Regions from separate parts of the Lysinibacillus sp. G1-3 genome, predicted to be linked through region 1. Evidence: riboswitches for the same ligand, from Rfam matches in the RefSeq annotation. Region 1 holds a riboswitch; each other region holds the start of a gene.
What was found. Region 1 has a riboswitch for cobalamin ahead of ACVYAD_RS24190 (FecCD family ABC transporter permease). Riboswitches for the same ligand answer to the same signal wherever they lie in the genome.
Positions count from the first base shown of each region.

Region 2: linked by a shared signal. The riboswitch ahead of ACVYAD_RS10450 (hypothetical protein) and the one ahead of ACVYAD_RS24190 (FecCD family ABC transporter permease) in region 1 are both predicted to bind cobalamin.
Region 3: linked by a shared signal. The riboswitch ahead of ACVYAD_RS07735 ((2Fe-2S) ferredoxin domain-containing protein) and the one ahead of ACVYAD_RS24190 (FecCD family ABC transporter permease) in region 1 are both predicted to bind cobalamin.
Region 4: linked by a shared signal. The riboswitch ahead of ACVYAD_RS11270 (ribonucleoside-diphosphate reductase subunit alpha) and the one ahead of ACVYAD_RS24190 (FecCD family ABC transporter permease) in region 1 are both predicted to bind cobalamin.

Region 1 covers NZ_JBWHYQ010000033.1:5,345-13,250, forward strand. The annotation lists gene ACVYAD_RS24160 (endonuclease Q family protein) at 1-1,117, opposite strand, end outside; gene ACVYAD_RS24165 (hypothetical protein) at 1,191-1,361, opposite strand; gene ACVYAD_RS24170 (TetR/AcrR family transcriptional regulator) at 1,510-2,088, shown strand; gene ACVYAD_RS24175 (DMT family transporter) at 2,159-2,512, shown strand; gene ACVYAD_RS24180 (DMT family transporter) at 2,512-2,826, shown strand; gene ACVYAD_RS24185 (heme ABC transporter ATP-binding protein) at 3,282-4,067, opposite strand; gene ACVYAD_RS24190 (FecCD family ABC transporter permease) at 4,074-5,120, opposite strand; cobalamin riboswitch at 5,381-5,572, opposite strand; gene ACVYAD_RS24195 (biotin transporter BioY) at 5,739-6,335, shown strand; gene ACVYAD_RS24200 (NADPH-dependent FMN reductase) at 6,484-7,026, opposite strand; gene ACVYAD_RS24205 (nitroreductase family protein) at 7,090-7,707, opposite strand; gene ACVYAD_RS24210 (ring-cleaving dioxygenase) at 7,802-7,906, opposite strand, start outside.
Region 2 covers NZ_JBWHYQ010000008.1:188,482-196,387, reverse strand. The annotation lists gene ACVYAD_RS10475 (lysophospholipid acyltransferase family protein) at 68-676, opposite strand; gene ACVYAD_RS10470 (putative RNA methyltransferase) at 757-1,587, opposite strand; gene ACVYAD_RS10465 (MATE family efflux transporter) at 1,587-2,963, opposite strand; gene ACVYAD_RS10460 (tyrosine-protein phosphatase) at 3,450-4,217, opposite strand; gene ACVYAD_RS10455 (ABC transporter substrate-binding protein) at 4,775-5,746, opposite strand; gene ACVYAD_RS10450 (hypothetical protein) at 5,751-6,290, opposite strand; cobalamin riboswitch at 6,486-6,675, opposite strand; gene ACVYAD_RS10445 (hypothetical protein) at 6,926-7,474, opposite strand.
Region 3 covers NZ_JBWHYQ010000006.1:103,374-111,279, forward strand. The annotation lists gene ACVYAD_RS07710 (S8 family peptidase) at 1-882, opposite strand, end outside; gene ACVYAD_RS07715 (energy-coupling factor ABC transporter ATP-binding protein) at 1,169-2,005, opposite strand; gene cbiQ (cobalt ECF transporter T component CbiQ) at 2,002-2,775, opposite strand; gene ACVYAD_RS07725 (energy-coupling factor ABC transporter substrate-binding protein) at 2,779-3,051, opposite strand; gene ACVYAD_RS07730 (energy-coupling factor ABC transporter permease) at 3,053-3,799, opposite strand; cobalamin riboswitch at 3,945-4,129, opposite strand; cobalamin riboswitch at 4,356-4,537, shown strand; gene ACVYAD_RS07735 ((2Fe-2S) ferredoxin domain-containing protein) at 4,677-5,048, shown strand; gene cobJ (precorrin-3B C(17)-methyltransferase) at 5,053-6,723, shown strand; gene ACVYAD_RS07745 (sirohydrochlorin chelatase) at 6,738-7,634, shown strand; gene cobK (precorrin-6A reductase) at 7,631-7,906, shown strand, end outside.
Region 4 covers NZ_JBWHYQ010000009.1:113,381-121,286, reverse strand. The annotation lists gene ACVYAD_RS11280 (ABC transporter ATP-binding protein) at 1-747, opposite strand, end outside; gene ACVYAD_RS11275 (ribonucleotide-diphosphate reductase subunit beta) at 1,055-2,095, opposite strand; gene ACVYAD_RS11270 (ribonucleoside-diphosphate reductase subunit alpha) at 2,108-4,321, opposite strand; cobalamin riboswitch at 4,484-4,671, opposite strand; gene ACVYAD_RS11265 (hypothetical protein) at 4,782-5,465, opposite strand; gene ACVYAD_RS11260 (ECF transporter S component) at 5,462-5,956, opposite strand; gene ACVYAD_RS11255 (bifunctional adenosylcobinamide kinase/adenosylcobinamide-phosphate guanylyltransferase) at 6,346-6,738, opposite strand; gene ACVYAD_RS11250 (histidine phosphatase family protein) at 6,687-7,286, opposite strand; gene cobS (adenosylcobinamide-GDP ribazoletransferase) at 7,259-7,906, opposite strand, start outside.

The DNA of each region.
Region 1 (7,906 bases):
CCAATTGCCCCGTTCTTGCTAAATCAATCATCTTGGCAATTTTATGTGGCACGATTTGTTCGAGTTGTTCTAGCGTAACTCGATGCAAGATGTTCATCTCTGTACCAAATGCTTGTACTAATCGTTCCATCATTTTCGGCCCTAATCCTGGAATAAATTCTAGTGGTACTTGGTGAATATATGGTGGTCGTGCACGTTTATCAGTTACTTGCTCTGAAAGCTCCTTTATGCGTGTTGCAACCCCTTTTATAATTTGCGTGCTTTCACAGTTTGTACAAATTGTTGCAGCGGTGCTGAGCTGCTCACCACATTTTGCACAGACGGTTTGATGATATTTACCAAGCAAAGGATTTAAACCATAATTGGCTGTTACTGCTCGACCTTGTTGCTCATGAAGCGCCATCTTTAATTCTGTAAAATTTGCATTTGATAGTCTCAATTTTTGATACTCACGTGCAATTTTCCCAAGTGAATGTGCGTCAGAATTGCTAACAAATGTATATGCTTGCAGTTCTCTAATGTTACTCACCATTTCAGTATTGGAGCTTAACCCAAGCTCTATCGCATCTATAAGCTGAGGGTCAAAAACTTCTGTTAAACTACGATGTACACCTTTACCGAACAAACTTTTAAATGGTGTAAAGACATGGGCAGGAATAAAAAGACCGCCTAATTCATGAACCTTTTGCTGCAATGTTAGCCCATCACAATAAATTCGCTGAGAGCTTAAATGGATATTTTTCATATGATTAGACATCCAGTTTGAAAATTCCCTCATAAGCGAAAGTGTTGGAAAATAAGCAAGCACATGGATGGGTCCAAGGCAATGCTGATCATATACTTCAATTTCAGAACCTGGAATAAGTGTAGTTTCTTGAAAACGAAGTCCTCCCTGTTCCAGCTCCTTCAGTTCACCCTGTTCTATCATCTTAGCCATTTCATCCATTACTTCTGGTGAATGACAATCAATAATCCCGATAATTTCTAGTCCCTTTCTTGCGCTTGAAATCTCTAAAATTCTCGCTAGCGTTAACGTTTTACTGCCAGTTATTTTAACAGCACGTCCACTTGAAGTGCGTCCAATATGAATATGTAAATCTGCATAGAAATCCTGCATCATTGTAACCCCCTATCCACTCTTTAAGTGAAATAAAAAAACCTCACATTGCTGCAAGGCATTTTATTCGTAATTATGATGGATGATTGCTGTTAGTGCTATTATTTGACTCAAAGGCACCCGAGCCTTGTGATGGCAATATTGAAGAATCATAGGCTACTAAGGTCACCCCAATGTTCTTTTCTAGCTCATTAATCCTTTCAAGCTGTTGCTGATTTAGTTGCGCAATTTTTATCTCTTCCATTTTCATCAAATCCTTTCACGAATAAAGTTCCCTAAATAAGAAACATATATACACAGAAAATAATGACTGATTGTCAGTCATTTTTCGTTGACTTTATTTCAGCTATTTTGTAACATAATAAATAAGCAGGCTAAAAGCGAGGGATTCCATGTCAAAAGAAGAGAAAATTATTCAAGCTGCAATTGAAGTTTTTCGTGAAAAAGGAATTGAAAAGACAAAGGTTTCAGATATCGTAAAAGCTGCAGGTATTGCGCAAGGGACATTTTATCTTTATTTCCCATCAAGGCTTTCAGTTATGCCAGCCATTGCAAAAGTTATGGTTGAGAAAATTATTGCTGCTATAAACGATGGTATTTCAACACAGGAGCCTTTTGCAAAGCGGCTTGAAAAGTTAGTAGATATTGTATTTTCACTAACAGAGGAATATCGAGATGTATTTGCACTTATCTATGCTGGTATTACACAAACCGAGCATATGAAAGAATGGGAAAATATATATGCTCCCTATTACGAATGGATGAATAATTTCTTATACGAGGCTCAACAAGAAGGAACGATACGTGAATCTCTAAACACTACACGTTCTTCTAAACTTATTATCGGTCTAGTAGAATCTGCTGCTGAACAAATTTACTTGTATGATGACAGTGAAGAAGAAACAATTAGACTTCAAAAGCTTGAGCTCCTCAACTTTTTACATCATGCACTCGGTTTACGTCACGCCTAAGTGACGTTCTCTTTTACACTAAAAATGACTGATTGTCAGTCATAATCATGGATAAATGAAAGGAATAACTATGCAAAAAGATTGGGTTTATGTTGGATTAACTAGTTTGTTTGAATTGTTTTGGATATTTGGTTTTAATGTTGCCGGTGCTTGGTGGCATTGGATTATTATTGTTTCCTTAATTGCGTTGGATTTTCATTTCTTATCGAAGGCTTGTGAAAACTTACCTACTGGCACAGTTTATGCGACTTTTGCAGGGGTCGGTGCAATTGGTACTACATTAATGGACATTTTTATTTTCGATGGTGAGTTTAATACGATAAAAGGAATTTTCATGTTTATTTTAGTATTAGGTGTTATTGGTCTTAATTTAGCTGATAACCCTTCAAAAGATTATGATGAAAAGAAAGGAGCTAATGCATAATGGGCTGGTTACTTGTTTTATTAGCCGCAATTTCAGAAATTATCGGTGTTGTAGGTTTACGCTTTTATAGTCAGAACAAAACTATACGTAATTTATTAATATATGCGGGCGGCTTTGGTATGTCCTTTGTGCTTTTATATACCTCCTTTAACTATCTACAGTTAAGCATTGCCTATGTAGTGTGGATTGGTATTGGTACAGTTGGGGCTGTTCTCGTGAATATTATATTCTTCGGTGAATCTAAAAACCTGACTCGAATTATTAGTATCATCGCCATTATCATCGGTGTGGCAGGCTTAAAAGCAGTATCTTAATTTGTCTTCAATTCTAAGTAAGTAAATGTGTCCTAAAGCTTATGGCCCTTTGGCAAAGCGAGGGGTTGATTTCCGTTCCGACTAGGTGCTTTGTTGCTGCCGCTACGCTTTCGCACAGTTAAAACATTTGTTGCTGGCGCTTCGCTTTCGCACAGAGCAGAGCTTCCTGGGGGCGTCGGGCCAACAGATGTTTTTTGCGCGAAAGCGTAGTGCTAACGTAGCGACAGCGGCACGATGTTGGTCAAGAAGGCGTTATCACAGGATGTGATGCTCTTAGCCTTCGTTCCACTATCGCTGATCCCCAATGAGTCGCCCAGTCGAAACGAAGATCAACCACAATTTTTAGAGATAAAAAGAAACCTCAGCATTGTTTATCTGTGCGACAGCAACAACAAATCTTTCACTTTTCTATATACATTTTCACTTTCAAATCTCTCCATAACAATATGTATCAATCATTTAACTTCCTTCGTGAATTGCTCTGGGATATACGTTAAATATGGCTTACCTGTCAGTGGATGTGTTTGAATATCGGCATAAACCCCAAATACATCTTGTAATAATGTCGGTGTAAGTACTTCTTCTGGCGTGCCAAAACAAACAATTCGACCTTGCTGTAAAACATAAATTTGATCGCAATACATAGCCGCAATGTTTAAATCATGGATTGCAGCAACAACTGTTAATTGTAAGGTTTGGATTAGATCCATAAGCTGCAATTGATGCTGAATATCTAGATGATTTGTTGGCTCATCTAAAATAAGCACTTGTGCTTGCTGAGCAAGGGCACGAGCAACCATCACACGCTTTTTTTCGCCACCCGAAAGAGAGCTATAGCTACGTTTCTCTAAATGAGCGATACCCGTTTGCTTCAGTGCATCCTTTACGATTTGAAAATCTTGCTCTTGATCAAACTCCAATAGTTTTTTATGGGGTGTTCTCCCCATACTCACTAAATCATGCACTGTAAAATCAAATAAGACCGGTGTTTCTTGACTCACAACTGCTAGATTTTTAGCTATGTTTTTACTCGATTGCTTTAGAATATCTTGTTCATTTAATAACACTGTTCCACTTTCTGGTTTTAATAAACGGTACAAATTCTTTAATAGCGTTGACTTCCCACTACCATTAGGACCGATCAACCCAACAAATTGCTTGTCCTTTATTTGAACATTTACTTCATGTAATATGCGTTCATCAGAAATGGAGAATGATATTTGTTTCGCTTCTAATGTCATATTTTTTTAATCTCCTTCACCGAAAGAATAATTGTTACGACGTAGCAGCCAAATGAAAAATGGACCTCCGCAAAAAGCCGTGATAATTCCTATCGGCATTTCCTCAGGGGCAATTAATATTCGAGCAAGTGCATCTGCCCAAACTAAGAATATCCCCCCTAATAATGCGCTAATCGGTATGACATACTTATGATTTGAACCTACAATTAGCCGTACAATATGTGGAATGATTAAACCAACAAATCCAATTGAGCCACTTACAGCAACCAACACACCCGTTAATAACGATACTAATAAAATAAGCTGTATTCGAAATTGTTGTAAGTTAACCCCTAATGTAACTGCGGCTTCTTCTCCAAGAAGTAATAAATTTAAGCTGCGATAGTTGAGCCATAACAAGGCAAATACTACAATAAAAATGACTGCAGGAATTACAAGAATACTCCATTTCGCCCCTGCTAGGCTTCCTAGCATCCAAAACATGACTGCCTTCATTCCCCCCTCTTGCTTCGACAACATTAAGATAAAATTTGAAATAGCAGATAAAATAAATGACACCGCCATCCCTGAAAGCAAAAGTCGAAAGACGGATACTCTACCGCCAACATGCGATAAGAAGAAAACTAACCCCATTGCTGTGAGAGAGCCTAAAAAAGCCGATACGGAAAGAGCATAAACGCCCAGAAATGAAAAGGCACCTAAAATGATGACAGCTGTGGCACCAACCGTCGCTCCAGAAGAAATCCCTAAAATATATGGTTCTGCAATTGAATTACGAACGAGCGCCTGAATAGCTGCTCCTGCAATTGCCAAGCCTGCTCCGACGATAGCAGCGAGTAATACACGCGGAGCCCTTATTTGCCAAATGATAATTTCCTGTGAGCGACTCCAATCTTGTTCGATTGAGCTTTGAATAATAGGGATTTTAGAAAGGATAACCTTCCATACATAAAGTGGCGTAACGGAAACCGATCCAACCATAATTGCAATTGTCATTGAAATAATAAGTAGTAGTAGAAGGGGCATCGAAAGTAACATAAATTTTCTATTCATCTTTTTATTAACTCCTAATCATTAAACATTAATTTCATCTAGCCGTAATTGTAGCTGATACTCTGCTAATATTTGCAGTACGAAGATAAATGAAAGAAAAAAGGGTATTCCATGCAAATGCGCATGGAAATACCCTAGAATCAATTATGCTTGGCATAATCGCGTCTTTCAGCGTGTATTTGGACACCTGCTGAAAGAAATTAAACAATGTTAGATTTTCTTCTACTATTGTCCGTAATCGCTTTCATCCTCGTGGGCATTACAGGAATAACTAAATGGCAGGTCTCCTGGCTTCGAATCAATGTATCTATGATTGCCTTCCCATTCTAGAACAGTGGCTAAATCATCATAGAACTCCTCGTTACAGTTGCGGGACAGCGTCGGATTTGCACCGATTTCCCTTTTAAGTGACACATTGTATAAGATGTCACACCATTAGTATCGAATGATTTAAAATTATGACAATTCTATCATATATTTCAATAGTTAGTCTATACTATCAATCATTTATCAAGTTAAGAAACACCTTTACGTTAACCTAAAGCGATAATAAAGTTGACACAAAAACTTTATTTTCTTACACTATTATTATCAACATTACTTTTCAGAGGTGAAATAATGACAACCATTGTGGAACATACACATCAAAAATTAAGAACAGTAGATATTGCATACATTGGACTTTTTTCAACATTAATGATGATAGGAGCTAATATTACGTCCATTGTGCCTTTCATGGTTGTTGGCGGAGTACCGATCACATTGCAAACGTTTTTTGCTATTTTAGCGGGACTTATTCTCGGTAGTAGAAAAGGGGCACTCGCTTGTACTGTTTATATGTGCATCGGTTTAGCAGGAGCACCTGTATTTGCACGATTCAGCGGAGGCTTTGGACAAATTTTAAGTCCTACATTTGGTTTCATTGTCTCGTTTATATTAGCAGCATTTGTCGCAGGGCTTATTGTAGAACGCATTGGAACGAAGAAAAGCTATGTAGTTGCTGCATTAGTTGCAACTGCTATTAATTATTTATTAGGGACAAATTGGATGTACTTTGCCTATAAGCTATGGGCTAGTGCGCCTGATGCTTTCACGTATAAAATAGCATGGCTTTGGATGATGCCTCCTTTGCCAAAGGATATTATTTTAGCTATATTCGCGGGTATTTTTGCATACCGTCTTCAAAAGGTATTGAAAATAATTCCAATCAAATAAAGGTTCATCACCAAAACGTGGGTTGATTTCCGTTCCGACTTATATATAAGGCAAAGAGTGTCGGGGCTTTAACCTCTAAACCCAAAAAATATTATAAAACCTAAAAATGTCCCATCAGTATTTTACATACTAATGGGACATTCTATTGTTAAACGTATGTTTTCATCCAGTTTAAGAAGTTATCAATAACTACATCTAGGAATTTGATAGTACCCTCATCTGTTAAATGGCCTTCAGCATCAAATTTAGTGTGTACTGCGCCAATATAAACATCATTACCACTAAGTAATGGTGAATTTACTCCAGGTGAGAATAAAATATCTCTTAAGTGTAATTGTGCTTTAACAGTACCTAAGTTACCCATTGATGCACCCATCATGAATGATGGCTTACCAATCATTACTTTATCAACGCGAGATAACCAATCGATGGCGTTAACCATAACACCTGGCACTGTACCATTATATTCTGGAGTCAGCCAAAGAACGGCATCCGCCTCTTTTACTTGTGCTTTAAAATCTAATACTGTTTGCGGTGCTTCATTTTCGATATCTTGGTTATACATTGGTAGGTCTTTTAAGCTTAATACTTCAAGATCCAATTTCTCCGCATAACGCTTTTGAATAAATTTCGCTAACTGCAGATTATAAGATTCTTTACGGATACTACCTACGATTGCTACTACTTTCACAATATTTCCTCCTAAATGTGCATTAAATTTATTTTTTGTAAAGCACTTTTATTTTATACCGACCTAATAATAGGTTGCAAATTCCTCAACTGGTTTACGATAACCACGCAAGCGGCGACTACTTTCTTTTTCCTTACCAATTGTAATCATTAGCGCAATTTCTTGTGTTTCTGGGACATTAAAAAGGGCTCTCATTTGTTGCTGATCAAAGCCGATCATTGGACATGTATCCCATCCACGATTTTTGGCTGCCAACATAAATAACATAGCTGAAAGTGAAGCGTTACGAATAGCCTCCTCTTTCTTAAACTCCTCGCCGCGCTCATTATAAAATTTTGTATTTTCTTCAACAAGATTTTCTAACTCACAAGCATTAATAATGCCTAAGTCTACCATCCCTTGACTAAGGTTAGCAGTATTTTTATAGGCTTCTTTATCTCCTAAAACAAGTATAACCGCCGAGGCTGAGTGCACTTTATATTGCCCGTATGCTGCTTCTCTTACTTTTTCTTTTTTTTCTTCATCTAAGACAACGATGTAATTAGCATGCTGTAAATTAAAAGCAGATGGAGCAAGTTTGACATCCTCCAAAATAGGACGTATATCTTCTTCGCTCATCTTAATACCCTCTATAAAATTATTCGCAGAACGACGCTTATCTATTACCTTTGCAAATTCCATCCAATTGACCTCCAATCATTTTCTTTTAAAAATATGTAATTTCCATTCAGCGAGACTTGTGTTTCTCTACTGAATGGAATGAAAAGTATTACTCTTATTCTTTATCGAACGTAATCGTACTTCTTACAGTGTCAATAGGACGAACAAGCTCTTCAATTTGTGCACGCTTTAGCTCTAAAAACGGTGGCAACGATAATTT
Region 2 (7,906 bases), on a different contig from region 1:
AAAATGATGTGAAGATAATAGTTTGGGTTCTTCACATAGAGGGTTTACCTCTGAATGGTGTTTCACTTTATTTCTTTTTTGCTGCAACTCGCTTCTCTAATTCTTCAGTTAATGCTACTAATTCATGCTCAAGGCGATTTGTAAATTCCTCACGCCCTTCTTTACCTTTACCCGTTACGTAAAATGGCTCGCCATAAATTAGATAACCTTTACCACGTTTAAAGACATCACCGGCATTACGCGCACCAATGTAAGCAGCTGGTACAATTTGTGCTTTTGACAATTGTGCTATTGTAATCGCACCTTGCTTTAAATCCGATCCTTCCGCATTTCGCGTACCAGATGGGAATATCCCAACAATTTTTCCCTCTTTCAATAGCTGCGATGGAATTTTAATAACGCTTGGACCTGGATTGTCACGGTCGACTGGAAAGGCATTTAAACGCTCTATCAGCCAGCCAATACCCTTTATATCAAACAATTGCTTTTTAGCCATAAAGTTAATTTCTCGAGGGTATACAGCAACACCAAGATTTAAAATATCAACATAGCCCGTATGTGTACATGCAATAATAAACCCACCTTCCTTCGGTAAGTTTTGTTCTTCATATACACGCGCTTTTGAGCCTGTTAATTTTAAGATCACTTTTACAACATTTGCTATAAATTTATACACTGTTTCATTCCTACCTTATTCAATAGTTATCCCCATTGTAATCGAAAAGACCAGTATACTGCAATTGCAGGTGAAAATATCTAGACTCTTCCCACTAATACATCAACATCAATCGTAATTTCATGTAACAGGATAGTGGATCCTTCTTTTTTATGCCAGCCCATTGGTGTCATTTCCAGCAGTGCTGGTACAAGCTCTGTAGCTAGCGGTACCGTATATGTAATACGTTCTACACTAACATCGGTGAAGCTTTCTTTAAAACGAGCAACTATTTGTTCATTCGAATACGACTCTTTAGTAGAATCCGCATATAATTGCGCTCGAAGCTCATGTAAGTACCCACTTTGAGGTACAACCTTAACAACACAACCATTGTGAGTTAATAGACGTTTAAATTCTTCATAATTGGCAGGCGATAAAATATTTAATATGGCATCGAAGCTCGACCTTGCAAATGGACTTTTCGCTAAATCACCAACACACCACATTTGCTCTGGATAATGTCGAGATGCAGCAAGGATACCTTCCTTCGCTATATCAATACCAATTCCTATCCCATGTTTCTTTGCCATAATACGAGCTAAATGCGAACCTTCACCACATCCCGTATCAAGTACGGTTTCTGCATTAGCAATTAGCTCTCCGATTTTATCTTCTACTACATCATAAATCCCACTATCAATAATCGCTTTTCGTGATTCAAACAGCTCTTTGCTATACTTAGAAACGGCACCATGTGTCAGCATATTAATGTAGCCCTGTTTGGCAATATCGAAAGAATGATTTGAGGAACATACTAATCTACCTTGTTCAAAAACATCCATTGACTCCTGACAAATTGGACAAGCAAAAAGCTTTATATTTTTATCCATTAACGCTGCTCCTGCAGCTCTTTTAGAAAGTGCCCCCATTAATTTTCCTCCTTCGGTTCTGTAGGTGAAACAAGTGCAAAGCGCTCCCACTTACGACTTCTCCATCTAAAGTATACGATAATAGCTCGCATCCATTCATCTGCCGCAATCGCTAGCCAAATACCTACTAACCCCCAATTTAAAACGAATACAAACAAGTATCCGAGTGGGAGACTCATACATACCATTGATAAGAAACCAATTTTCAATGGAAATCTTGCATCCCCTGAGGCACGCAGCGAGTTAATAACTACAATATTCATTGTTCGCCCTGTTTCAAGGAGAATACTTAATGCTAGGACAGATGCTCCGATGGCAATTATCTCTGGATTATCTGTAAAAACGTGCATAAGTTGCTTACGGAATATCGTTACAACTGCAACCATTGTGATTGTAAAAGCAAAAGCTGCGCGTACACTTGTCCAAAGTTGATGATAAGCTTGATCCTTTTTACCAGCACCAACACTTCGTCCAATAATTATAGCCGTACCTGTTCCGATGGCAATTGCAAATAAATACGTAAACATCGAAATATTCATGGCATATTGTCTCGCCGCAAGTGTCTCTGCGCCTAAGTAAGTCGCATAATAAAGGAAGACAATCTGACAAAACTGATAAAGCACCTGCTCAAATGCTGAAGGTAAGCCTATATTTAATATTTTTTGAACATATTCCTTTGAATACTTGAAATAATATTCTAGCTTCACTCTTACTTCCATGACTTGATACAACAGCCAGAAAAACACAAGAACTGCCAAACCACGGCTTACCACTGAGGAAATAGCTGCACCTTTTACACCTAACTCCGGTAATCCTAAGTTACCAAAGATTAAACCGTAGTTTAAGATAACGTGTAGCACATTCATACCTAGTGATACATACATCGTTTGCTTTGTCCATCCATGTACACGGATAATTGCTGCTAAAGCATTTATAATAGCCTGTAAGAAAATAAAGCTTCCGATGATTACCAAGTAGCTTTGAGCGTATTTAAGCACTTCCCCTTGCAAGTTCATCATAGTCATTAAATGACTTGAAAAGAAGAAAAATAAGATACTCATCATTAGTCCAACAACCAAATTCATCGTAACTGCTAAAGCGGAAATCTTCGCAGCCTCAATAAATCGCCTTGAACCTAAATATTGAGATACAACAATGGAAGCACCATTACCAACTACCTCAAGTATTAAAATTGCAATATGAATATATTGATTGGCTGCACCAACTCCTGATACAGCATTATCTGATAAAGCACTGAGCATAAAAGTATCGGCTAGTCCCATTAACATAAATAAAAATACTTCTAAAAATATCGGCCATGTTAAATGGAATAAACTTAACCTATCTGTCTCTTTAATATCACTTTCTTTTAATATATCTGCCAATACTTTCCACTTCTCCTAATCGTTTCATAAAGATTTTTACGGGCTGCCCAACTTTCAACTACCTTCTTTACCATCTATACAGATAAATTACTGCCCAATCAATTATGCCTCGGCATAATTTCGTCCGGAATGGCTTTGTGCTTAGGCCTGCAGGTGTTTTTTGTGCGAAAGCGAAGCGGCAACAACACGAGGGCCGACACGATGTCGGTCATTTCCGTAATGCCACAGGACGTGGCGCTCTTAGACTGAGTTCCTCTATTTCAGCGGGTGTTTGGACACCCGCTGAAATAAGTTAAAAATATATAGTATCTTATCATAGATTTTTAGGCTGTAAAGAATTTTTATAATGAAACACCTAATTATACCTTGGCATAATGCTTCCATAAGCTTTTTGGCCAATATGAGTTAAAAGATTATGCAAAGATAATACAATACGCAAAAAATCCCTCTCACAATTTTATGTGAAAGGGTTTCTTATCATAGTAAACAATAATCCTTCAATTGCTTACGTTTTTCAGTTGTTAACCCAAACTCTTGCTCTAAAAAAGCTGTCTTAGAGCCATATCGGTTATCCATTGCATCAAATGCTGCTTGTAGATAGTCTTCACGGGCAGACATTAACGCATAAAATTGCTGTAATTCTTGATCGCTATAATCTTGCTGAATTGTTAGAGCCATTCGTTCGACTAAGGGACGTAAATGTACATTTGTATCTAAATAATCCTCCATGATCGTCTCCTCAGGGACATCTAAAGCAAGTAAAATAAGCGCACTGCCAATACCTGTTCGATCCTTCCCGACTGCACAATGATGAACAAGCCCTAAATTTCCAGGTTGTTGAATCGTTGCTATTAACTCTTTGAACGATGCATTATTAAAAGGCATTTGTGCATAAAATTCTCGAAACATCTCCGTGCTTACAACCTTATAAAAATCTTTCCCACCAGCGTTTGTGGGCATCTCAAAAGCATGATTTCCTTTAGCTGGTATTTGAATATAATTGGCATATGGGAATATCGGATTAGGATTATTTTGAGCCTCATGGTTGTCTCGATAATCAAAAATTGTTTTCACACCTAACGTTTCAAAGCGCTCTTTATCTGATTTCGTCATTTTACCAAGTGCTGCTGAGCGATAAATCAAACCATTCTTAACAGCACGCCCATCTCTCGACTTATAACCACCCATATCCCGAAAATTATAAACTTCCTCAAACGGAATAATATTCATATCAAACTGTTTCACTGACTACACCCCTCCCTGTTAGTAAGCATACTTATCTCTATTTTATAGAACAATTCGATATAATACCAATTTTCGCACTAGGGGATGTCATATACTTCTTAGACCAACGAGAGATTTATTTGGGGGTGTTTCTCTATTGGGGCAGAGCAGTTATCCACTTTATTCTTTCTCTTTCTCAACCAAGCGGAACAGTTATCCACTTCACCCGTTCTCTTTCCCACCTAAGCGGAGCAGTTATCCACTTTACCCGTTCTCTTTTCCACTCAAGCGGAGCAGTTATCCACTTTACCCGTTCTCTTTCCCACCTAAGCGAAGCAGTTATCCACTTTACCCGTTCTCTTTTCCACCCATGCGGAGCAGTTATCCACTTTACCCGTTCTCTTTTCCACCCAAGCGGAGCAGTTATCCACTTTACCCGTTCTCTTTTCCACCCATGCGGAGCAGTTATCCACTTTATTCTTTCTCTTTCCCACCCAAGCCGAGCAGTTATCCTTTTTATCCATCAAAAAAGCTGCCCTTGATAAAGGACAGCTCAAAACACTATTTTTCAATATCAATTATTTAAATAACTCAGGGTATACTGCTTTTGCGATTAACTCAACAGCTTCGCCAATACGCGGACCTGGACGACTTGAAATATCATTATCTATATAATAAACCGCTTTATTTTGAATGGCCGTGATTAAATTCCATCCATCACGAGAAAGGATTTCTGCTTCTGGATTTTCCACATAGTTTTTGTTTACTGTTGATAAAATGACATCTGGGTTTTTCGCAATGACATCTTCCTCAGATACCTTTTTCCAGCTTTGGAGGTCATCAAAAACGTTTTTAACATTTGCAACATTTAAAATTTCTTGTTGGAATGTACCAGAACCAGCTGTATATATATCTGGCTTTGGACTAATTTCTAAGTAGATTTTTTTTGGATCTTTCACATCTTTAACTTTCGCTTGGACATCTGCAATTTTAGCTTTAATATCTTCATTTAACTTTTCGCCTTTATCTTTGATGCCCATAACCGTTGCAACTTGTTCGATATCCCCATAAACATCATCAAATGATTTAGCTGACTGAATGGCAAACACTTTAACACCCGCATCTTCAAGAGTTTTTAATGCATTTAAATTGTCAGCATCTAATCCAGTTGTATAGGCAATAACAACATCTGGCTGTAACGCTAAAATACGCTCACTATTGAATATTTCAGAATTAGAGACGCGCTCAATTTTTTGCGCTTCTTCTGGATACGTATCATACACAGTCGCACCAACTATTTTATCACCCACACCTAGAGCAAATAAAATCTCTGTATTACTCGGTTGTAATGAAACAATAGTTTTAGGTACTGCATTAAACTCAACTTCTACACCACGGTCATCCTTAACTTTATAGCGAGTAGTTTTCTCAACTTGTTGATCTTCTTTAGAAACAGCATCTTTATTTGTATCTTCTTTCGTGCCACAGCCAACTAATACAAGTGCCAACATCAACACAGAAAGCCATTGTAGCTTAAACATTTTCTTCATTTCATTAATTCTCCTTTTTCTTTTTCATCGGGTATGACTTACTAATAAACGGTATTTCAGCAATACCAGCATGCTGATTCATATAGACAGCCATTACAAAAAATACATTGGCTAGCAATCCTAAATAATCAAAGAGAATAGCTGGTACTTCGCGTTCTTCAGATACTTTGTGCAAAACACGGTATGATTTTTTCGCTTCACTACGACATAAATGTAATACAGAAGCTGCATCTGTTCCTTGAGGTAATACAAAGTTTTGTATTTCCTCTTTAACATGACTAACATAGAAATCATAGCGATCACTAAGCCGAGTCAAATCATCTTCGGTTACAGCTAATTTACCTCGAACCGAGCCATTTACATGGTAAGCCATTGGCAAAATGGCTAGTAAATCAACTGCTACTACCTCTACCGTTTCTTTTTTAACCGCCGCCAATGCTACACCAATATGTGTTGTTAGGCTATCCGTTCGAATTTCAAAATCTACTGTAGATGCCTTTTCACGCATAAATGGATAACAAGAATAACGTGCATCTTTTTTCAAATATAAATCCCCGCTTTCCTTCATGAAAAATTCTTACCTTAATAACACCTCGGCTTACACCAGGTGAATTATAAGCGCATAAAAAAACGTTGTTCCCACTCCTAAGGAAACAACGAAAAATAGCATAAATAGTGTCGCATAAATACGACATAGCCTATGTATTTGCCGCATATTCTCCTAGCTTCCGAAGAGTTTCTATACGTTCAAACAAAGGTCGGTCTCCTGGCTTGTACAGCTCACTACGTTCATAAAAAACCTTCCCATCGGATAATTCGACAGTGGTATATTTTTACGACTTCTGTACTTACAGTTGCGGAAACAGCTCCGGTTTTTCACCGAATTCCCGATTATGCTATAGTTTAGCACCTTTATTCTGCAAGAATTATTCACTTGTTATGCAGTTTATCATAGATTGATAGGAAAAAATAGCTGTGGAATTTTAGAATAAACAACGATGGATAAAAATCATGCAGGTATTACCGTATGCACGCGGATATATTCACTGCCCCATTGGGTATTCATCCTGCTCGTGCAAATATTTATTATGCCTCATAAATTAAAGCATTTAATTTTTTTATACGTTATAAAAACTATTTCTCATAATGAAAGAATTTGCAAAAAATAGTCATTAACTTTTATCGGATGGCATTTTTATATTTCTTTTTGGATTTAACATCTTTCTCTTCCTCAATTAAACGCTGTGCAATTTTTAGTAGTTTTGGGTCATTTGTTGCATCGAATAGCTTTTTAAAGGATACAATAATATCATAGCGTATTAATGTCGGGTGCTTTTCGTCTAAGCATGTTTGATATCTTTTAGCCAAATATGATACGACTAAATCTCTTTGTACCTGCCCCGCTAAGCCTATTTTCCAAATCGCCTGTAAAGTATGCCTCACAGTGACTGTTTCTTCATCATACGTTACTGCCCAAATCTTTAAGAAGTCCTCTAATACTCTTTCTTCAGGATCACTTTTTGCTGCCAGTGCGCATAAAAATTGTGCAGCACTTGCACGTATATGTCCATTTTTGTATGTAAGAGTTTGAACTAGTTGTTCCCAAACTGAATAGGTCCAATCAACTGGTTCCTGCATAATTTTCATTAATTCTTCGTATGATTTGTATTGAATATCACGGTCACGCTCTGTTAAATTACTAAAAAGTTGCAAAATCTCTTTTTCCATGATTCATCCCTACCTTTATTGTTTCAGAACGTAAAAAATAGTGTACTTGTAAGTGTTATCTCATTTACCATCATGCGTTACTTTGCTACTACAAAATAAAAGCCTCATATAATTGTAATTTCAGAGCAAAATCCCCGATTGTATATTTCAAAATTATCAGAAATGACATTCATTATGCAAGAATCTTTTCTTTTAGCTATATGAAGATAGAGGAATACTCGTTAGGATTATCATTGGAGTTATCTCACTTATTAGCCTTCGATTGAGTCCAAGCAAAATACGTAATAACAAAAAATTGATGCTAATTCTTTTTTCGGCTGTATTATCATTTTTATAACTGGGGCTATAGTTGTAAAAATATCTACCTATGTAAATTTATTCATTACAAAAGTTATTTTACTCATTATTGACCGAGTAGTCGAGCCTAAATTA
Region 3 (7,906 bases), on a different contig from region 1:
GAAGGAGTAATTATCTGTCGATTCATTTCCGGCAGCAGCTACAATCGTAACTCCTTTTTCAATCGCTTTCTGAACGGCTTCCTCCATTAATGGAGATTCACCATAGCCGCCAAGACTCATATTGATAACATCAGCGCCTTGCTCGATAGCATAAAGGATGCCTTGTGCTATGACGAAATCATTAGCACCATCTTTTCCGTTGAATACATCGATCGGAAGAAGCTTGGCCTTTGGATTGATCCCGTGTCCTCCAACACCATTATCTTTTGCAGCGCCAATAATTCCTGCTACATGTGTTCCGTGGTCACCAGGATAAGAAGTATTGGCAGGTGCTGCAGCATTATATGGAGGTAGCACTTGAGATTTTAAATCTGGATGTTTAAAATCCACACCAGAATCGATAACTGCCACTTTTACATCATTTTTACCTGCTAATTGTAGTGCTTTATCAATTTGAAGTAGATTTAAATGATACATTTCCTGTTTCTTTGGATCTGTTTTCGTACCAAATGAATGGTACACATAGCTTGGGGATACACTTTTAACCCCTTTTTGCTGAGCGTAATATGAAACTGCTTTTTCTAAATTTGTTCCTTTGTTCAGTTGGATAACATCGTAACCTAATGAAGGAATAGAGCGGATCACTTTTGTTCCAATTTTGTTATGCACACTCTTATCAAGACCAGAATGTTTGACAATAATCGTATCCTGACTAATCCATTCTTTTTGATTTTTGAATGCTTGGTCCTTATTGCTAGCTACTTTCACTAAATCTTGGCTCTTTGTTGTTTTTTGTGGAGCTTCAGCAAAGGCAGAAGCAGCAGGAACCATTAGTGCAGCAGATGCTACTAGAGCGACTGATTTTTTCTTCCAGTTTTTCAACTGTTTTCCCTCCTTGGGTGTATTAAATATTTGGGCAATCTCTACTATTACGAATAAGTAATAGAAAAGTTTCATAAATGAGGATATATTTTTCTCAGTTTCCAATCTATATTTTACCATTATATTCTGCCCATCGTAAAGATTGGTAGAAAGTAGATGGAATCCCCATAGGATCACTAAAGTAAAATTCACATCCTTCCAGATAGCAGCTGCCATTCCTACTCGAATTGTGAAAGAGTAGTAGAATGTATTAGCCACAATAAATTTCAACTATGGACAAATTGTCTTAAAGTTGCTCTATAAGTTTGTGTAAATCTTCCTTAGAACGAGGCATTTTGATGCTTTTCTCAAATAGTTTTTTGTTTTGTAAAGCAGTGGCCATTTCGAAGACCCATGGGCGTTCAAGATGGGCTCTTTCAAGTAAATCATCTTGAAAGAACAGTTCAACGGGATCACCATTATAAATAATTCTCCCATCTTCCATAACGACTATTTGATCTGCCCATTCATAGGCTAACGGGATATCATGTGTTGCCAGTAAAATAGTTCGTTCGCCGTTTTCTAACGTAGCTAAAGATTGTAAAACTTGTGCACTATAATAATTATCTAGTCCAGCGGTCGGTTCATCTAATAAAAAAACAGAAGGTTCCATTGCAAGTACTCCTGCCATTGCGACACGTTTTTTTTGTCCAACACTTAAAAAATGTATCGGTTTATCGAGCAATGCTTCAACCTCGGTTTGAGCGATAGCCCAAGCAATTTTTTCTTCAATTATTTCAGTTGTCCAGCCAAGATTCAGAGGTCCAAACGCAATATCTTGTTTAACAGTGCCAGAAAAAAGCTGGTTGTCTGCATCCTGAAAAACAATACCAACCTGTTGACGTAATTCTTTTAATGCTTTTCTACTATAGTTGAGTGCTTTCCCTTGAAAGGATATACTTCCAGCTGTAGGCTTCAAAATTCCATTTAAATGCTGAAATAATGTTGATTTTCCAGCACCATTATGACCAAGTAAAGCAATTTTTTTCCCTTTTGGAATTTGAAGTGTAATGTCTGTTAAAGCATGAGTTCCATCTGCATAAGCGTAAGATAATCGTGTTAATTCAAAGTACAAATCTGTCATGAGAAAAAACCTCCATAAATGATGAGGAGTATAAAAATTGCTACAATACCTAGCCAATTTTTCATGTTATAGGTAATCTCCTCCTGCCAATAGACCGTCTCGCCACCCCGTGCTTCCATCGCATTGTTTAGTTCACGACTACGTTGGAACATCTCAACAAATAAAGCTGCAATCAGCATGGAGACCGAGCGAAGCCAATGCATAGGGGAGCTATATCCTAGACGAGCCTGCTGAGCAAGATGAATTTTTTGCATACTATCTAAAAAGATAAAAATAAAACGATACGTTAGTTCTACTAGCTCTACGAATAGAGTAGGCAGTCGCCATTGTCGTAGGACATAACAAATAGATTGGACTGATGTCGTAAGAATTAAAAAATACAAACAGCTTATACTGCCAAGTACGATGAAAAAAAGCTGTTGCGCTGTCACTAAGCTCACACTGCCAACAAATATTGTCCAATGATGAATAGAAATTGACCAAATAGTTGGAGGTAACGTGCTTGTTGCTGGCGCTATAGAAATTAAAATGGATGCTAAACTCGAAAGTAAAAAAAATCCGGGTAGCAATAGTAATTTTGCGTAATATTTAGCTGGGATTTTTGCACCTACAATGATAAAAGCACTCATCACAATAAATGTAATGAGTGAGATTCGTTCATCTCTCATGATAAGCGACAATAAAAGCAGTCCAAGGGAAAACGTCATTTTTTCTAGCGGATGAACAGACGCTAGTTTATTCATATAAGCATACTTATCAATGAGTAACATCGCTTAACCCTCTTTATGTTTACCACGCATTAAGCCGATGAAATAGCCAATAAATCCGGCTCCAATAGCAGCTTGGAGTGCGAATAATAAGCTTTCTATTTCACCACTTGGTGGCTCCCATAAGCTTTCAAACCAAGGCTCGTAGTTAGCATCTATTTCACCAATTGCTGCCTCCGCTTCGCCATCAGCACCTTCAAAATCTGCGCCTTTTTGAATGAAGAGGGGGATGATTGCTAACAACACAACAATTGCTAAGAGCAGTAAATTTTTTTTCATGTTAGTGAGCCTCCTTTGCCGAGAAAACGCGTAAAGCTTTTAATTCGCTCACATTGTATTTTTTTAAGAAGTTCATAACGATCACTGTTAAAATGCCCTCGCTAACAGCAAGAGGAATTTGAGTGAACGCAAAAATACTAGCAAACTTTGTAAATGAAGCTATAAAGCCTCCGACCTCAGAAGGGAAGGCGAGAGCTAATTGTACAGAAGTGACAATATATGTACCTAAGTCACCAAGCATTGCTGCTAAAAAGACAGCTACTGAAAATGATAATCCCATTTTCTGAGAGCCCTTAAAAACATAATAAGCAATAATAGGACCAGCAATTGCCATAGAAAAGGCATTAGCACCTAAAGTTGTCAACCCACCATGTGCTAAAAGTAAAGATTGGAATAATAATACGATTGTCCCGATAACACTCATCGCTAATGGTCCAAAAAGAACTGTCCCAAGTCCAACCCCTGTCGGATGTGAACAACTACCTGTTACAGAAGGGATTTTTAAAGCTGATAGTACAAAGGCAAAGGCACCAGATAATCCTAAAATCATTTTTGTTTCAGGATTTTCATCAATAGTTTTACGAATAGAACGTAATCCTAAAATAATAAATGGAATGGATAAGACCCACCAAAAAATTGCCCATTCAATTGGCAAAAAGCCCTCCATAATGTGCATTGCAAATGCACGATCTGGCACGAATAAAAATGCCAATAAGAAATAACTAAGCTTCCAACCTGAGAATTTCAAAACCTCTCCTCCTCACATTAAAATAGTTAGAATTAGTATGCGATGAAATCAAAAAAGCACTTCTCCAATTGTGGAAAAGTGCATAGCTAAAAATGCAAATAAAATTCTAATTTGCTCAGCCGCACACCTATCCTCGTAGGTTTAAACGATCACATATTTTTCGGCAGGTCTCCTGGCTTTAGTTCAACGTTTTATAGGTCTTCCCATCCTTTGGACAGTGACATTATCTATAAAACTCCCTAGTACAGTGGCGGGACCGCGCCGGACTTAAACCGGCTTCCCTTTTAAGCGAAATGATGAACAATTCGCACCGAAAAAAGATGAAGTTGTGATTTCACGACAAAGTGTAACATGATTTTCCATATATATGCTATACTTTTTAAGAAAAAATTTTTAATTGAGTGTCTATGTCGAAAATTTAGATAAATAGAAAAGGAATGTCATATTTTTCTTTTAAAAATTACTGGAAATGTCACAAATTTAGAAAGAAATATTGAAATTTTAAAAAAATAAGCTATGATAGAAACAGTTTTTAATTTTTAAAAAATAATAATTTCATATAAAACATCCATAAGTGCTTGAATATTTTCAAGATAATAGGGAAATCGGTGAGAATCCGATACAGCCCCCGCTACTGTAATAGCTGATGAAATCGCGGATGCCACTAGTGAAAACTAGGAAGGCGCGAAAGTAAAAGGAAGCTTAAGTCAGGAAACCTGCTTATGTGATGATACATGCAAACTTTTCGGAGGGAGAAGTTGAAGCGAGAGCGAGTACCTGTATATATTCGTTTTTATTTGGCTTCTACTAAACCTTTACTCTTCGTCTAGAGTAAAGGTTTTTCTTTTTCCTAAAAGCAAATGAGGGGAGAAAAACTATGACAACTTGGAATTTAGAGGGGATGAAAACACATCTTTTTATATGCAATGGTAGTAGCTGTATGAAAAAAGATGCTGAGGACATTACTCAGGCAATTCGTGATGAAATACAGTTACTGGAACTTGATAAGGAAATACATACGACAAGGACTCGCTGTAATGGTAGGTGTAAAGATGCTTGTGTTGTCATTGCTTATCCTCAAGGGAATTGGTACCGCGTGCCGACAACATCGCATGCGAAGGCACTCGTACAAGATTTAAATCATGAATCTTTACATAATGAGCATGTCTTTACTTTACGTGAAGGATCTTTACAGCGTACAGCACAAACAACAGCCATTAAAGGTATTGAAAAGGTGAAAGAGGGGTAACAAAATGGCGCAAAAAGGTAAGATTTTCGTAGTTGGCTTTGGCCCTGGAGACTTTAAACATATTACGACTCGTGCTGTAGAGGCACTACAACAAAGTCATATGATTATTGGTTATAAAACCTATGTTGAGCTTATTCAAGATTTAGTTAGTGCAAAGTCGATTATTAGTACTGGTATGACAGAGGAAGTTTCACGTGCACAGGAAGCGGTACGTCAAGCAGAGGCTGGAAGTATCGTATCGGTTATTTCCAGCGGTGATGCCGGTGTTTATGGGATGGCTGGATTAGTGTATGAAGTATTAATCGAGCTAGGATGGACTGAAGCTACTGGTATCGAAGTAGAAATTGTTCCAGGTATTTCTGCTATTAATTCGTGTGCAAGTTTACTAGGTGCTCCTATTATGCACGACGCTTGTACAATTAGTTTGAGTGACCACTTAACACCTTGGAATTTAATTGCTAAGCGAGTAGAAGCAGCGGCGATGGCGGATTTTGTTATTGCGCTTTATAACCCAAAAAGTGGACGTCGTACGAGACAAATTGTAGAGGCTCAACGAATTTTATTAGAATATCGTTCGCCAGATACACCGGTTGGACTTGTGAAAAGCGCGTATCGTGACCGTCAAGAAATTACGATGACGACTTTAGCAGAAATGCTTGAACATGATATCGGCATGTTAACAACCGTTATTATCGGGAATTCAACAACATTTTTCTATGACAATAAAATGATTACACCACGTGGTTATCAGCGTAAATATACACTTGGAGAAGAAAAACAGCCGTTACGACCACATCAACGACTAAAGGAAGAAAATGAACCATGGGCAATGAATCAAGAAACTGGGGCAGCGCGAAATGATTTTGCAACAGATCCGAATGCCAATCGTATAAAGCCCAGTTTAGCTATAACACCACAACCAAAGCCTAAAAAGTCATCCCTTGAAATGGCAACAGCAGCTCTGGCAAAGGTGAAGGGAACTAGCGCTGTGAAAGTAACATCTAAGCTCGTTCAACAAAAAATCGAATCGGTTTTTGAATTAGCTGTTAGTCCTGGGGTAGCCAATAAGTTTTTTACTCCTCAACAAATGATGACCTTAGCTGAAGTAGTTGGTGAGGAAGGAACGATGGAGTATACACCAGACCACCAAATTCATTTAAAAATTCCTACGTCTGAGCCAGGAGAGATTACAGCAAAGCTTCGCGAAGTAGGCTTTTTACTAACACCAATTGGTGACGTGCTTTCGTTAAAGGCTTGTGATTTCTGTTACGGAGAAAAAACCGATTCGATCCCATATGCGGAAGAGATTCAAGAAAAGCTTGGTGGCATGTCGTTACCGAAAACATTGAATATTGGTTTTAATGGCTGTGGTATGGCGTGTTATCGAGCCGTATTTGATGATATTGGCATTGTTTATCGTAAAAGTAAATTCGATGTTTTTATTGGTGCCAAGCCAGTTGGTCGGACAGCACATGCGGCTCAGCCTGTTGTTGAGGGATTAGAACCTGAACAGCTAATACCGCTTATTACCGACATTATCGAAGAATATAAAGCAAATGCACATCCAAATGAACGTTTGTTTAAATACTTCAAACGTGTGAAAAAGATCCTACATTTTACGTATCAGGATATGTCTTCAAAAATAAAAGTTGAGCCAGCTCCATGCGGCGACTAGTGAGGGGTAATGAGATGAAAGCAATTTTATTTGTCGGCCACGGGAGCCGTTTAGAAGCAGGAAATGAAGAGGTACGCACGTTTATCGAGCAAATGAAACCTCGTATTGATGAGCGTTTTTTAGTAGAAACATGTTTTTTAGAGTTTGCCTCGCCGAACATCGAAGAAGGTATTACGAATTGTGTGAAGAAGGGCGCTACAGAGGTGCATGTTATTCCGATTATTCTTCTTCATGCTGGACATTCAAAAATGCATATTCCAGCAGAAATCGAACATGCGCGTGAGCATTATCCAAATATTACGTTCACATATGGTCAAACAATCGGTATCCATGAAGAAATATTTGCGATTTTAGAAGATCGTTTAGCAGAAATTGGCTTTAATGCTGAAGAAGAACATAAGGATACTGCGGTTTTATTAATTGCACGAGGCGGCAGCGACCCATATGCAAATGGTGATTTTTATAAAATTACACGCCTGTTATGGGAGAAACTCCCGGTTCAATATGTAGAAAGCGCATTTATGGGGGTTACAGATCCTCGTGTTGAAGAAGGAATTGAGCGCTGTGTGAAGCTTGGTGCTAAAAAAATCATAATGCTACCGTACTTTTTATTCACTGGTATCTTAATGGAACGAATGAATGGTATGTGTAAGCAATTTAACGAAAAATATGCTGACTGTGATATTCAAATTGCCAATTATTTTGGCTATCATGATCGTTTACAAAATGTGTTATTAGAGCGAATTGAACAAGCTGTGAATGGTACATCAACAGGTATGCAAGATTTAGAAAATTATCGTGCTTATGCGGCGGTTCATGGACATGCGCATCATCATCACCATCATGACCACGATCATGACCATGATCACGACCATGAACATCGTCATCATGAAGAGGAGCCGGTGCAATGATATTCATGTTAGCGGGGACGAGCGATGCAAGGAATCTAGCACTTGAATTACAGTCAGCAGGTTACGCTGTGACAGCAACAGTCGTTACTGATTCAGCAGCCTCAAGCCTTGCAGAAGTGGGCCTATCACATTTAATCGGTCGATTAACGGCTGAGGAAATGGCGACGATTATTACGGAGCAAGGATACCGTTTAGTTGTAGATGCCTCTCATCCATTTGCTGAAGAAGCTTCAAAAAATGCGATGGCAGCAGCTGAAAAAGCAAATGTTCCG
Region 4 (7,906 bases), on a different contig from region 1:
AACGAACATCGTAAACGGCACGAGCACGCCAACAATTTGCTCGGCTGTAATAAAGCGCTTCGTTAGCGTATCATTTAGAGCGCCAAACTGTTCAATCTGTTGCGTTTCACGACGGAACGCCTTCACAACACGAATCCCCGCTAAGTTCTCCTGTAGCTTCGTATTAACACGATCAATTGCCTCCTGCACTCGGCGATACAGGACACCCGAATACTTTGTGAAAAAGTACATCGCAATAATTAATAGCGGCACGATAATAAGGAGTATCGAAAATAACTCACGTGCCGTCACAAAAACAATGATAACCGCTCCAATAAATAATAAAGGACCACGCACAAAAATACGCAACGTCATCATAAACGCGCGCTGAACACTTTCTACATCACTCGTTAAAATCGTAATAAGTTTCCCTGTTGTAAAAGTGTCTCGTTCCTTTGCCGAATACGTCATCATTTTTTCATAAAGTGACTGACGAACATCCGATGCAAAATGGATTGCTGCCTTCGAACTATAATAGGAACAGCCTATCCCACCAACAAGTCCGAATACCGCACTGATCAGCATCCAGACGAACATTTTCAGCACATACGGATCATCACCATTCGTAATACCCGTATCAATCATATGCTGCATAATCGTCGGCTGAAGTAAATCCATCGTTACCTCTAGTACCATTAATAATGGTGCAAATAAGGTAAAAAATTTATAGGGCCCTAAAAACCCTCCTAACTGTTTTATTGCCTGCATTCCTTCGACTCCGTTCTTTAATTCACATTCATTATTAATTATAACTGAAAATCATTCCCAATTGCGATGAAGTTTTTCGAGACACGTAATATCTTGATATTGTTGTAGCTTGACAATCAATCCTTAACCCTACTGCTACCATCATGTTTTACAATCTAACCTTCAGTATATCGAAAACTTCTTTCTTGTTTTGTAGTTCACCCTCATCGCATACAAGTGTATACAAAAGTATACACCTCGTCAACATCAACTTTGTTTTTCCTTAATCTAAAAAACCACGCAAGCTTTTCGCTTGCGTGGTTCCATCTTACAAATCATCAAATCCGTTATCTTCTACATTGACCTTCACATATTGGCGAGAACGCTGCTCGAAGAAATCTGTTTTTCCTAAGTCAACATCCTCATACGCTTTAACCCACTTCAATGGATTTTTGCGATAACCTTCAAATGGACGCTCTACGCCAAGCTGATTACAGCGTACGTTCGCATAGAAGTGTACATAATCATGCACATCTTCCACATCAAGGCCTTCAATTTTATCACCAATCACTTCATTAGCCCAATCGATTTCTAGCTGTACCGCTTCACGGAAGATTTCCTGTACACGAGCCGCTCGTTCTGGTGTATCGTATTCAGGATATTCCTCTAAAAGCTCCTGATAAATTTTCACAAATAAATCGACATGAAGCTGCTCATCGCGATTAATATAATTAATCATCGTTGACGATGCCACCATTTTTTGATTGCGTGCTAAATGATAGAAGAAAGCGAAGCCAGAATAGAAGAATAAACCTTCTAAAATCACATCATAGACAATCGCTTCTAGCATATTTCCAACAGATGGCTCCTCTGAAAATGCATGGTAGCCTTTAATTACGAAGTCATTACGTCGCTCTAATACTGGCTCTGTACGCCAAAAGTCAAACGTACGATCCTGCTCGTCTTTGTTCACAATACTTGATAGCACATAAGAATAAGAGTGATTATGAATTACCTCTTGTTGCGCTAAAATAATCATTAATGCATTTAAGCTTGAATCTGTTAAATAATCCGCTACTTTCCCTGCAAAATCAGTTTGCACACTGTCTAATAGTGCTAGTAAGCCAATGATTTTTAAAAAGGATTCCTGCTCATTAGCTGATAGCTGTGGAAACTGCTTAACATCATTGCTCATATTAATTTCAAACGGAGTCCAGAAGTTACCTAGCATTTTTTTATATTTAGGATATGCCCAGTTAAAACGCACATCGTCCCAGTTTAAAATGTTAGAAGAGCGTCCGTTCACAATACCTGTTGAACGGTTTGGTGCTTCTTTATCCATAATTTGTCGTTTTGTAATAGTTGTCATTGTTACTTCCTCCTAGCTCGCGCAAGACTCACATTCTAGTAATTCTACAGACGTTGAGCGTACATAATATGTCGTTTTCACACCGCTCGCCCAAGCATTCATATGCAATGCTAGTAAATCTTTTGCCTTAATCGTATTTTGAACGTATAAATTAAGTGAAATGCCTTGGTCGATATGACGTGCTCGAGCAGCATTTTGCTTGATTGTCCAATTTTGATCGATGAAATAAGCAGATTTATAATACCAAGTTGTCACAGGTGATAGATCCGGTACCGTTACTGGAATTTTGTAATCCTTCTTCTCTTCTGAATAACTCTTTTGGAAAATAGGATCAATCGTAGCCGTACTACCCGCTAAAATGGATGTTGATGAGTTCGGTGCAACCGCCATAACATAGCCGTTACGCATTCCTTTTTCAGCAACCGCGGCGCGTAACGCATTCCATTTATTGCTGTCGTAGCCACGTTTTTCAAAATACGCACCAGTATGCCAATCTGAGCCTTCAAATAATGGGTAGGCTCCTTTTTCACTTGCCAAATCGTTAGAAGCGCGAATCGTTAAATACGCAATTTCTTCATATAGCTTGTCCGCAAATTCTACAGCTTCCTCAGACTCCCATTGAATTTCTTTCAATGCTAATAAATGATGCCAGCCAAATGTTCCAAGTCCAATGCCTCGGTAGCGTAAGTTCGTACGCTCTGCTTGTTTTACTGGAATTGTATTTAACGCAATAACATTATCTAACATACGTACTTGAATCGGAATTAATTTTTCTAAAACTCCAGCCGGTACAGCTCTGCCTAAATTAATAGATGATAAGTTACATACAACGAAATCGCCAGGCTTGCGACGTGTTACGATGACATCATCTTCTAGAGTAATAGACTCAAATTCAGTCGCTGACATGTTTTGGAATATTTCTGTGCACAGGTTCGAGCTATAAACCATTCCCTCATGCTTATTCGGATTCATGCGATTTACTTCATCTCGATAGAACATAAACGGCACGCCTGTTTCAAGCTGCGAGCGCATAATACGTTTCATAATATCAATAGCTGGTACGACCTCACGACTTAATAATGGATTCGCAATACATTCTGCATATTTAGTACGGAAAGTGCCATCACCTTTTTTCTCATCGTAGAAATCCTCTAGTGAAAAGCCCATAACTTCTCGTACTTCATGTGGATCAAATAAATGCCATTCCCCGCGCTCTTCAACCGTTTCCATAAATAAATCCGGTAAGCATAGCCCTGTGAAAATATCATGGGCACGTAAACGCTCATCCCCATTGTTTAAGCGTAAATCTAAAAACGTAAAGACGTCTTTGTGCCAAACATCTAAATAAACAGCAATAGCTCCTTGTCGTTGACCTAGCTGATCGACTGAAACCGCCGTATTATTAAGCTGTTTAATCCATGGTAAAACACCACTAGATGCGCCTTTAAAGCCTTTAATTGATGAGCCACGGCTACGAATTTTGCCCATATAAACACCAATACCACCACCGTATTTCGATAATGTTGCAACATCTGTATTCGTGTCATAAATACTTTGTAAACTATCATCTACTGTATCGATAAAGCAACTAGATAGCTGGCCATGTGTTTTACCTGCATTCGATAATGTAGGTGTTGCCACTGTCATATATAAATTACTCATTGCCCAGTAAGATTCACGTACTTTTTCTAAACGATTTTCTGTTTCATCCTGCATAAGGGTCATCGCAATGACCATCCATCGTTCCTGTGGTAGCTCTACTGGTGATTTCGTGTAATCACGGACTACATAGCGGTCCATTAATGTTTTTAAGCCAATATACGTAAACAATTCATCTTGACTTGATTCTAAATAGGAAGCGAGTTCTTGAAGATCCTGCTCACTATATTTTGTTGTTAAACTTTCATGATACAAACCAGCTTCTGTATAGCGTGCTAATTGTTCCGGGAAACATTTATAAACATCTTGCACTGAAACGCCACGGCGCATTGCAAATTGATCATATAGTTTTTCTAAATAAATTTGAGCTGCGACGAATGTCCAGTATGGCTCCTCCTCATCAATCAGGCTAAGCGTTTGTAAAATCATCGCATCCGCCCATGCTTCAAATGTCGCATTGTCGTTTTTTCGTAGCCATCGATCCGATAATCTTACAAAACTTTCGAGTTCATCCTCCGTATAACTTTTCTTAAGCTTAGCAATTTGCTGTTCGATTTGAATTGTCATGTATACATTCTCTCCCTTTCTTTCTCCAGCAACACAAAAAGCGATCACGCAACACTTATCGGTTACGTGATCGCAGTAAAATCGGAAATGGAAATGAAGGACATGCACACTAAGAAGTGGACAAATCTCTCGCCTCCACTTCTCAATCCCCGAAGAATGTGTTGCTGTCTTGAACAAATCGGCAGGTCTCCTGGCTCATGCTTCCTCCAAATGATGGCCTTCCCGTTCTTTACAGTGGCCTATTCATCATTTGTCAGCACTTACAGTTGCGGGGACAGCTTCGGCCTAAGATGACTCTTTTCCGAATTCCCTTTTAAACCATATTTGGTACCGCTCGTCCAAAATACTATATATTGTGTTTTAACTCCTAAACAAATCTAACATATAGTGTTTATAGTTGCAATAGGCGTTTTGCCCCTTGAATTTTTTAAAGTGCTACTTTTTCTCGAAGCAAGCCCGATTACAATGCAGTTTTACGTAGTTTTTCAAAATTTCTAGGAAAATATTTTTGTACTAGCTGCTCTTTTTCTGGATTAATTCCTAGTAAAACTACTGCACATGGACCAGCTGTTTTCTCAATATCTAATGCACTTTTGACCTGTCGTTCGCCAAAAAGCCGGCTAAATTCTGCTTGTAAACCTTTTGATCCAACTGGCCATACTTGCTGCACAATTCCCTCTTTCCACGCTTGAAAAATAGGTTGCAGCTGTGCGACATCTTCAGGTTGTGCAAGGATTTCATTTCCTACAAGTGGTAAACCATATGTGTACCAACTTAGTTGCTCATGCTTAGTTGCTGTACGTTTCTGCTGCTCCCCAAGCATCGTTATTGACAAGCCTGATTGTAAAGTTGGCATATTAGTCTCTGAACTACCGTCTATTTGCGGACAAAAAAGACCAGCCTCCTCAAAAACCTGGTGAATGCCTGCAACATAACGAGACCATGCAGCATCCCCTGAAAAATTAGCAAGTAAAATATGCTTTGGTAAAGCATTTGCAGCAAGCTGCTCTAAAAATGTAACACGTGCAGTAAAATATGCTGTAAGCTGATCTGGAGCAGACACAACATCTTGTAGCTTTTCGCCAATTGCAGCGGCATTATCGGTTGTCGCAATGAGCTCACCTATTTTTATTGCATTTCTCAATGTACTCGACCTTCCTTACGCACAAACACCTTCGACAGAACTGGCATCGCCACCGCAACGATCACTAGATTAATGAGTGTTGCCAGTGGAAGACTAGTCAATGACGTCCAGTAAAACGCCGGACTAATAATAAAGTAAAATGGTATAGGTGCCACGACACCATTTAAAATAAGTGCTACAGGCCATTTCCAGAAATGCATGCCTTTTTTATGCATAACCCCAAAGATCCATACAACGATAAACATTTCCACTGCGATAATTATATGTAGTGGTCCAAAAGGAAAGCCAGTAGTTAGGGCTGAAATAAAATGCCCAATGACTCCCGCAACACCAGCTAATACTGGCGATAAAAATACAACGCTCAAAAATGCCGGTGCAGAGTCAAGCGCAGCAGTTGTAATAAATGTTGGAATTTTAATGACTGCACCTACTGCACAAATTGCCGCTACCATGGCAGTGAGCGTCAATTTCATCAATTTTTGTCGATCCATTCCATTCCCTCTTTCCGTTAAATTTTTTCAAAGCGTGGGGTTGATTTCCGTTCCGGCTGTGCGCTTTATCGCTGACCCTTCGCTTTCGCGCAGAGCTTCCTGGGGGCGTCGGGGCAACAGGATGTTTTTTCGCGAAATCGTAGTGCTAACGTAGCGACAGCAGAGGGGTTTTGATTGTGCGAAAGCGCAGCGACAGCAACAGCATGATGTTAGTCACGAAGGCGTTATCACAGGATGTGATGGTTTTAGCCTTCATTCCTCAATATCGCTGATCCCCAAGGAGTCGACCAGCCTCCACTCCAATCAACTTATATACAAAGCATGCGACTTTGCAAATGTCATCCCACTTTTGTGAAGTGTTTTACAAACTCTGCAAGCAAGTCACTATATCATTTGATTTGTTCCCCAATACCGTACCAAATGCGTACGACTTGTTCGGCTTCAGCAAACAATGCTTGGTACAAACGCCCACATGTATCACGTAATAATCGTGCCTGTTTGTCCATCGGCACAACACCACGCCCCATGTCGGTCACAATTATATACAAGGCACAATTTTCTTCAAGGGTCTTTAGTCTTGTCAAAATAGTTCTGACAAGAGGTTCATCATCCTCAAGGTCTTGTGTTACGAGCCATTTCTCTATGTTTTTAATTACTAGTACATCACAAGTAGGAGCGCCATCAGGTAGAGTGCCATCCACTAGCTCAACGTTTTGACCTGTAAGTAATTTCATGACATAGTCGGTTTTTCCACTATAGGCTCCTCCGATAAAGACATGCATCTTGCTCCCTCCTCCCAAGCCTTTCTTGAAAACGTTAAAGAAAACATTTTATCATGCGGTGTTTGATAGGACCAAAAAGGTTGCTCAGTTGGAGCAAAGGCTACGAGTAGCGCTCGAATAACCCCGCCATGGACAACGAGATGATACACATCTTCCCCTTTTGGTAATGCAGTGAACCCTGCCAAAACACGTGCACAAAACATATCAAAGCCTTCTCCCCTTGGAGGTGGAGACTTTACAGGATCATCTAACCATGCACAATAACGATGATCTGATTGTAAGTCTTCATATGTGAGCCCTTCAAATTCTCCGAAATTCGACTCTCGAAATCTCCGATCAGACACGTAAGTTGCATTCGGAAAATATCGGACAGCGGTTTCCCTACAGCGTAGTAAATCACTCCCATACACCTTGGTGACCTCTTGATCAACAATAGAGATTAAAGATGCATCAGCTAATGAAGAATCTGTCCAGCCGATATAACGCTTTTCTAAATTTTCCTTTGTTGGTGCATGTCTCATTAAGCGCACAGTAACAACGTCACCCACAGTACAACCTCCATTCCTTCAATTGATGCACCGAGTAAATCCCCAGAAACACCGCCAAAGTTACGCACTGTAAATTGCCGAAAGACTAAAAAAGCAATCGCTAGTACTGCCATCAACACGAACGGAACAATTGTGAAGCCCGTTACAAACAACAAGCTACTGTATGCTACAACTAATGTTAAAAGCATACAGCAGATTAGTAAACCCGGCTTAATATGTGTTTTAAAAAAGTAGGCAAGCCCCTTTTCCTTTGAGCAATTAAGCGACATAAAATAAAAGCTCATACCTACTCGTGTACATAACGGAATAAATACAAGCATCCACAGTTCAAACTTTTGCTGTACGAATAATTCGTGAAGTATGACAAATTTACCAAGCACTAAAAATAGCACTGAAAGCACACCAAATGCACCAACACGTGGATCATCTAAAATTTCAAGCCGCTTCTCTCGATCTCGATAGGAAAAATAAGCATCCCCCATATCAATAAAACCGTCTAAATGTAGTCCACCAGTAAATATGGCAAATAATCCGATAATCACAAAGGCAAGTAAGACCTCGCTACTAGCCGTCCATTCCGTTAAACCATAGATCACCGCAGCCACTGCCGTACCCATGAG